Regions from separate parts of the Arthrobacter sp. 05N429 genome, predicted to be linked through region 1. Evidence: riboswitches for the same ligand, from Rfam matches in the RefSeq annotation. Region 1 holds a riboswitch; the other holds the start of a gene.
The links. A riboswitch is a leader RNA that binds a small molecule or an ion and turns the genes downstream of it on or off. The one in region 1 is predicted to bind thiamine pyrophosphate.
Positions count from the first base shown of each region.

Region 2: linked by a shared signal. The riboswitch ahead of AC1DF4_RS10540 (ECF transporter S component) and the one ahead of thiO (glycine oxidase ThiO) in region 1 are both predicted to bind thiamine pyrophosphate.

Region 1 is NZ_JBFTMQ010000001.1:539,160-543,000, forward strand. Features, by position in the region: gene AC1DF4_RS02615 (RNB domain-containing ribonuclease) at 1-127, opposite strand, end outside; gene AC1DF4_RS02620 (ferritin-like fold-containing protein) at 169-855, shown strand; gene AC1DF4_RS02625 (thiamine phosphate synthase) at 879-1,604, opposite strand; TPP riboswitch at 1,631-1,762, shown strand; gene thiO (glycine oxidase ThiO) at 1,756-3,150, shown strand; gene thiS (sulfur carrier protein ThiS) at 3,147-3,383, shown strand; gene AC1DF4_RS02640 (thiazole synthase) at 3,380-3,841, shown strand, end outside.
Region 2 is NZ_JBFTMQ010000004.1:344,473-348,313, reverse strand. Features, by position in the region: gene AC1DF4_RS10550 (ABC transporter ATP-binding protein) at 1-808, opposite strand, end outside; gene AC1DF4_RS10545 (heme-degrading domain-containing protein) at 907-1,446, opposite strand; TPP riboswitch at 1,643-1,786, shown strand; gene AC1DF4_RS10540 (ECF transporter S component) at 1,852-2,493, shown strand; gene AC1DF4_RS10535 (ABC transporter ATP-binding protein) at 2,493-3,841, shown strand, end outside.

The DNA.
Region 1 (3,841 bases):
TGGCCTCCCGGAGCGCGTCCTCGGGAAAGGGGCCGGGCAGTTCAAGCGTTGCCCGCAGCGCGCTGAGCGCCTCGGCCAGTTGGTTCTCTTGCCGGTGGACGCTCGGGGTCAGGCGGTGATGGGACACGAAAATCAGATTAGCTTCATTTGCGCCATTAGTCTTGGATCATGAGCACATCCCCGGCTGATCCCGCCCGATACAACAGCTTTCTGAGGGATCTGCTCGGCGTGATGGCCTACGGCGAGCTCTCCGCCTTCGAACGGCTCTCCTCCGACGCACGGTATTCACCGTCCCTGCATGACCGCGCGGTGCTGGGCAGGATCGCCGTGATCGAGTTCCAGCACTACGAACTCGTGAGCGCCAAGCTCGATGCCATGGGCCTGGACCCGGAGGCGGCCATGCTCCCGTTCCAGCCATCCGTGGACCACTTCCACGAACGAACCCGCCCGGCGGACTGGTACGAATCCCTCATGAAGGCGTACGTGATCGATACCGTCTCCGCCGATTTCTACCGCGCGATTTCACGCTACGTCGACGCCGGGACCCGGGACCTGGTGGAGCAGATCCAGGCCGATGAAGAGGCCACGGCGGTGCTGCGGGAACGGCTCAAGTCCGCCCTGGCCGATGACCCGCGGCTGGCGTCACGGCTGGCACTGTGGGCCAGGCGGCTCCTCGGGGAAGCCCTGACCCAGGCCCAGCGGGTGAGCTTCGAGCACGCGTTCATCGGAGGCCTGGCCGGCGCGGATGAGGACGGGTCCACGGACGACGGGTCCAGGGAACTTGTCCGCGGGCTCATGGCGGAACTGGCAGCCAACCACTCACGCCGGATGACGGCGCTCGGTCTGGCCGGTTGAGCCTGGCCGGCTGAGCTGCGCGCTCAGTTGCCGGCGGCGTCGAGTGCGGCGAGCAGGGCCCGGGCGGCGCCGGCGGGATCGTCGGCTTCGGTGATGGCCCGGACCACCACGATCCTGCGGGCGCCGGCTTCCACCACCTGTTCCACATTTCCGAGGTCGATGCCGCCGATCGCGAACCACGGCACCGTGCTCTCCTCAGTCTTCCCCTCGGTTGTCTTCCCCTCGGTTGTCTTCCCCTCCGGGGCTTCGGCCCGGCGGCCCGCGTCCGCCGCATAGCGCACCAGATCAAGTCCGACGGCGGCGCGGCCGGGCTTCGTGGGAGTGGCCCACACCGGCCCGACGCAGAAGTAGTCCAGGCCGTCGCGGCCGGCTGAGGACACAAGGGCCGCGTCCACCTGCTCCGGGCTGTGCGTGGACAACCCGATCACGGTGTCCTTGCCCAGGAACTTTCTGGCGGCGCCGGTGGAGATGTCCTTCTGCCCGATATGGAATACCGGAGCCCCGGAGAGCGAGGCGAGGTCCGCCCGGTCGTTGACAGCCCAGAGGCGGTTATGGCGGCGGGCTGCCTGGTGCAGGACCTCCAGCAGTTCCAGTTCCTCGGCCGCCTCCAGCGACTTGTCGCGCAGCTGGATGATGTCGACGCCGCCGGCAAAGGCCTCGTCCACGAAGTCCGCAAAGTCGCCGCGGCCCTGCCGGGCATCGGTGCAAAGGTATAGGCGGGCGGTGGTGTGGACGGCATCCTGGCTCATGCCTCCAGCCTAGTTCCTCTAAACTGGGCCAATACCGCGGGAGCCCGCCGCCGTCGACGCCACCAGCGTCCGGCGCCGGCAGGCTGAGAGGGCGTCAGAGCCGACCGCTTGACCTGATCCGGTTAGTACCGGCGTAGGGAAGGAATCCTTCATGGGCACCACATCCGTCCGCGGCACGGCCGCGGGTACTGACGCCGCGGCGCCTGCGGCCGCCGCTGATGACACCGAAGCCGGGAAATGTTATGACGTTGCCGTGATCGGCGGCGGCGTCGTGGGCCACGGAATCGCCTGGGCGGCGAGACGCTCGGGCCGGACGGTCGCCCTTATCGACGACGCCCCGGGCAGCGGCGCCAGCTGGGCCGCCGCCGGCATGCTCGCCCCCGTAAGTGAGCTGCACTACCAGGAGGAACCGCTCCTGGAGCTCATGCTCGAGTCCGCACGCCTCTGGCCGGCATTTGCCGCCGGGCTGGACGACGGGGGTGACGGGCCGGATACCTGCGCCGCCGCCGGTGCCGCCAGCAGCACGGGGTACCTCACGACGCCGACCCTCGCCGTGGGCGCCGACGCCGCCGACCGCCGGGCGCTCGCGGCCCTGCGCACCGTCCAGCAGGCGTCCGGCCTGGCCGTCGAGCCGCTGACCGTACGGGAGGCGCGCACCCGCGAACCCCTGCTGAGCCCCGGCATCTCCTGCGCCTTCGACATTCCCGCCGACCACCAGGTGGACCCCCGCCGACTGCTCGCCCGGATCGGGGAACTCCTGGCCGCGGACAGCCACTGCGACACCATCGGGCGTCGAGCTGCCGGGCTGTTCTGGCAGGACGGGCGCGTGGCGGGGGCCACCCTCGCCGGCGGCGGCACGGTCCGGGCACGGGAAACCATCGTCGCCAACGGCCTCGGCGCCGCCGCGCTCCACGGCCTGCCCGCCGGACTCCGGCTGCCCCTGCGGCCGGTCCACGGCGATATTCTCCGGCTCCGGGTGCCGGAGAAGCTGCGGCCGCTGCTGACGTCCACCGTGCGGGGACTGGTCCGCGGGGTGCCGGTCTACATCGTTCCCCGGCAGGACGGCACAGTGGTGATCGGGGCCACGCAGCGGGAGGATGCCCTCGGCGAAAACGGCCACGCACCGGACGGCGCCACGCCCGGCTCCGCAGTGTCCGCCGGGGGCGTCTACCAGCTGCTGCGCGACGCCCAGCAGCTGGTCCCCGCCGTCGCCGAACTGGAACTGCTCGAGGCCACCGCCAGGGCCCGGCCCGGGACCCCGGACAACTCGCCCCTGCTGGGCCGGGTGGCGGAACCGGGAGGCCCGGGGGACATTGCGGGGCTGATTATCGCCACCGGCTTCTTCCGGCACGGGATTCTCCTCACGCCCGCCGCCGCGGAGATCTGCCGGCAGCTGCTCGACGGCGCCGGGGACCCCCGCTGGTCCCGGTTCCGGCCGGACAGGTTCGCCGCCGGTACCGGGCCCGCCGGCCCGGCCTCATCCCGACAGCAGAACATGACCACCCGGGCCACCAATCCCAACCCTGAGCACAAGGAATCGGTATGAACATCACATTGAACGGAACCTGGCACACGCTTCCGGACGGCGCCTCGGTGGGCACCCTCGTCAGCGCGGTCACCGGCCGGCCGCTGGCCCCGAACGGCCAGTCTGCGGACGGCGGGAAACTCGGGGTCGCCGTCGCCCGCAACGCGGAGGTGGTTCCCCGCAGCCAGTGGCACGGCACCGCGCTCGCCGACGGCGACGACGTCGAGCTGGTTACGGCGGTGCAGGGAGGATGAGCAGCGTGGAAAACACCACACTGGCAGCGGCACCGGGGGCGTCAACGGCTGGCGCGGATCCGTTTGAGGTGGATGGCGTGCAGCTGGGGTCGCGGCTGATCATGGGCACCGGCGGGGCGCCAAGCCTGGACGGTCTGGGGGCTGCGCTGCTGGCGTCCGGTACCGAGCTCACCACCGTCGCCATGCGCCGCTACTCGCCTGCGGAGGCGGGTTCGCTGTTTCAGCTGCTGCTGGACCACAACATCCGGGTGCTGCCCAACACCGCCGGCTGCTTCACCGCCAGGGACGCCGTGCTGACCGCCGAACTGGCCCGCGAAGCCCTCGAAACGGACTGGGTGAAGCTGGAAGTCATCGCGGACGAGCACACCCTGCTGCCGGACGCCGTCGAACTCGTCGAGGCCACCGAGCAGCTCGTGGGCCGGGGGTTCAAAGTCTTCGCCTACACCAACGACGACCCC
Region 2 (3,841 bases), on a different contig from region 1:
TTTCGTCCGTGCCGGGGCCGGGGGAGAGTTCAGCGGCGCCGCCAGCGTCGGTGACGATGTCGTACAGGGCAGAGGACGGCAGGATTCCGTCGTAGGTGAGCCGGTAGACGGTTCCGCCGAATTGTTCCTGGACGTCCGCGACGGTGCCGTAGGCGCGGGAGGTGCCGTCCTTGAGCAGGATCACCCGGTCACAGAGGCGTTCGACTTCCTCCATCTGGTGCGTGACCATGATGACGGTCGCGCCGGCGAGTTTTTGTTCCTCGATGATGTCCATCAGCAGGCGCCGGTTGACCGGGTCGAACCCCTTGGTGGGTTCGTCCAGGATCAGCAGCTCGGGGTCGTTCATGATGGTCACGCCGAGCTGGATTTTTTGCTGTTGTCCGCCGGAGAGCTTGTCCAGGCGCGTGTTCGCTTTGTCGGCGAGACCGACGCGTTCCAGGTACTCCCGCGACCAGGTCCTGGCGTGGGTTTTGTCCAGGCCCTTGAGCCGGCCAAAGTAGACCATGAGGTCAAGGACGGACTCTTTTTTGTAGAGGCCGCGTTCCTCGGGCAGGTATCCCAGCCGGGCACCGTCCTGCGGGGCGAAAGGCTTGCCGCCGATGTGGAGGGTCCCGGCGGTCGGCTGGTAGATGCCCAGCAGCGCCCGGAGGGTGGTCGTTTTCCCTGACCCGTTGCTGCCGAGGAATCCGAAGGTCTCCCCGGCCCGGACGTCGAAGGAGAGGTCTTTGATGACCGTCGTGTCCCCGAAGTCCATCCTGAAGTCTTTGATGTGTACAAGCGGCTCCGCGGCCGCGTCCCCCAACGTCATGCGCACCACTCTAACCGGACACTCAGCCGCTGGTGATCAACGGCACACCACGCGGAACCCGGCGGGAAGCGGCGAGCCGTCCCGGCCCGGCGTCCCGGCTAATTCCCGGCACGGCCGAGGATGTCAGACAGGGCCTCAACCACCAGCTCATGGTCGGCCTTCTGCGGCAAACCCGACACCGTGACGGTGGCAACCATTCCGGTTCCGCGCACGTAGATGGGGAAGGCGCCGCCGTGGGCGGCAAACTCCTTCTCATCGAACCAGGCGTTGTCCTCGATCATCCGTCCCGCGGACCGGGCCCTGAGTCCGACCAGCAGCGACGGGACCTCGTACCGCACGGCCGTGCGCTGCTTGGCCCTGATCCAGCGTTCATTGTCCGGGGTGGCGCCCTCCAGTGCCGCGTGGAACAGCACCTGTTCACCTTTGGTGATGTCGATGGCGATCGGGTAAGAGCGCTGCCTGCCGAGTTCCACCAGACGGAGCCCCAGATCCAGGGCGTCGTCTTTGCTGAAAGACGGGAACTGCAGTTCGTCCATTTCCGCCAGAATCCTGCCGATGAGTGCCGCCAGGGATCCGTGCGGCTGCGGTTCGGTCGAGTCCGGATCGTAGCCGGGTGAAGGAGCTGGTGGGTTGGTCACGTGATTCAGCTTCCGTTAGTGAGCCGCCGTCGGGTAGCCATCAGGCCGCAGCGGTGTCCGGTGTTCCCATGCCCTGCCGACTCTACCAAGCGGGCGTCCGCAGGTCACCGGCGCCGAAGCCGGCGGATTGTGACGGCCGGGCCCGGAAAACAACGCCCCCCGGGTGTAAACTGGGCCACGCCCACAAGGGCAATTTTCAATACGACAGGGGAGCGCCGCCGTCGGGCATCACCGGAGAAATCCGGGGAAACCACAGGTGGGCGCTGAGAGTGCGGACAGCCGCAGACCCTCGAACCTGATCCGGTTAGTACCGGCGCAAGGGAGTCGAGTTCTCAGAGTGCCCGGGGCGGCGGCGGATGCCGCGGCCCGGGGGCACTCTCCCCTCCTGTTCCTCAGGAGGACGAAATGACTGATACATCTGCTGCATCTGCGAAACAGACGCGCACCCGGCGCAGCTACAACTGGCGCGTGGTGGACATTGTGGTGGCCGCGTTGATCGCGGTGGCCGGCGGCGTGATTTTCTGGGCCTGGTCCCAGGGCGCCAACCTCGTTTCCGTCCCGCTCAATGCGGTTTACCCCCCGCTGACCGGGCTTTACGCCGGCGGCTGGATGATCCCGGCGGTGCTGGGCATGCTTATCATCCGCAAGCCGGGCGCGGCACTGTTCTGCGAAACCGTGGCTGCTACCGGCGAGCTGATCATGGGCTCGCAATACGGCGCCTCCGTGCTGTTCTCCGGCTTCCTGCAGGGCCTGGGCGCCGAACTGGTCTTCGCCGCGTTCGTGTACAAGAAGTTCAACCTGCCCGTGTCCCTGCTGGCCGGTGCCGGCGCGGGCCTGTTCTGCGGGCTCAACGATTCGTTCCTGCCGTGGGGCTGGAACATTGCGTATTCCGGCGGCGACAAGCTTGCCTACATCATCTTCACTGCCATTTCCGGCGCCGTGATCGCCGGCGGACTGTCGTGGATCGCCACCCGGGGCCTGGCCAGGACCGGTGTGCTGAGTTCCTTTGCCTCCCGCAAGGCGGCCACGGAGCCCGTCTTTTCCTGATGTCCGCCTTCAACACGTCCGCCGGCAGCGGGGTCCGGCCGGCGGCGATCACCGCGCGGGGCTGGGGCTGGCGGCACGCCGGCCGGCCCCGGCCCGCCGTCAGCGGCCTGGACCTGGACATCCGGCCCGGGGAACGCGTGCTGCTGCTGGGGCCTTCGGGCGCCGGCAAGTCCACGCTGCTCCACGCCCTGGCAGGCGTGCTCGGCGACAGCTCCGCCGGTGACGCCGGCCGGGCGCCCGGCGCCGCTGACCTTGCTGCCAGCGGCGCGGCCGGGGACGCGGACGAGACCGGCAGCCTGCTGATCGACGGCGCCCCGCCCCGCGTCCGGCGCGGCCGTGCCGGGCTGATGCAGCAGGACCCGGAGACCCAGGTGGTGCTCTCCCGCCTCGGCGACGACGTCGCCTTCGGCGCGGAAAACCTGTCCGTGCCTCCGGCGGAGATCTGGTCACGCGTCGCGGAAGCGCTCGACGACGTCGGGCTGGGCCGGCTGCCGCTGGACCACCCGACGTCGGCCCTCTCCGGCGGCCAGAAGCAGCGGCTGGCGCTCGCCGGCATCCTCGCGATGCGGCCCGGGCTGATCCTGCTCGACGAGCCGACCGCCAACCTGGACCCCGCCGGAGTGCTGGAAGTCCGGGACGCCGTCGGCCGCTGCCTGGACAAAACCGGAGCCACCCTGGTGGTGGTGGAGCACCGTGTCTCGGTCTGGAAGGACCTCGTGGACCGGATCGTGGTGCTGCAACCGGGATCGGCCACGGATTCTGCCGTGCTGATCGACGGGCCGCCGGACCTGGTCCTGGCGCAGGCACGGGACATGCTCACCGCAGCCGGGGTCTGGGTGCCCGGCTACGTGCCGCAGACCCGGGCACGCGGCTTGCGGGCCGCAGGCACACGCGCCACCGGGCCGGAAGCCGCACAAGGCAATATCGCGGGGCAGCTGCTGCTGGCCGTGGAGGATCTGGGCGTCTCGCGGGAACGGCCGCGGCGGGCGGGGTTCCGCGGAGGCTTCCGTCCCATTCCGCCGGAGCCCGTACAGTCCGGGATCACGGCCCAGGTCCGCGCCGGTGAGGCGCTGACCATCACGGGACCTAACGGGTCGGGGAAGTCCACCTTCGCCCTGACCCTCGCCGGCCTGCTGGCGCCGGTCTCCGGCAGGGTGTCCGCCACCCTGGACCTCAGCGCCGGCGCCGGGATCGATCCCTACCGGTGGAAGGCGCAGCAGCTGATCGCCAGGATCGGCACCGTGTTCCAGGAGCCCGAGCACCAGTTCGTCACCGGACGTGTGCTGGACGAGCTGATGTTCGGACCCCGGCACCTGGGCCGCGGCGGGGAACGCGTCGACGAACTGCT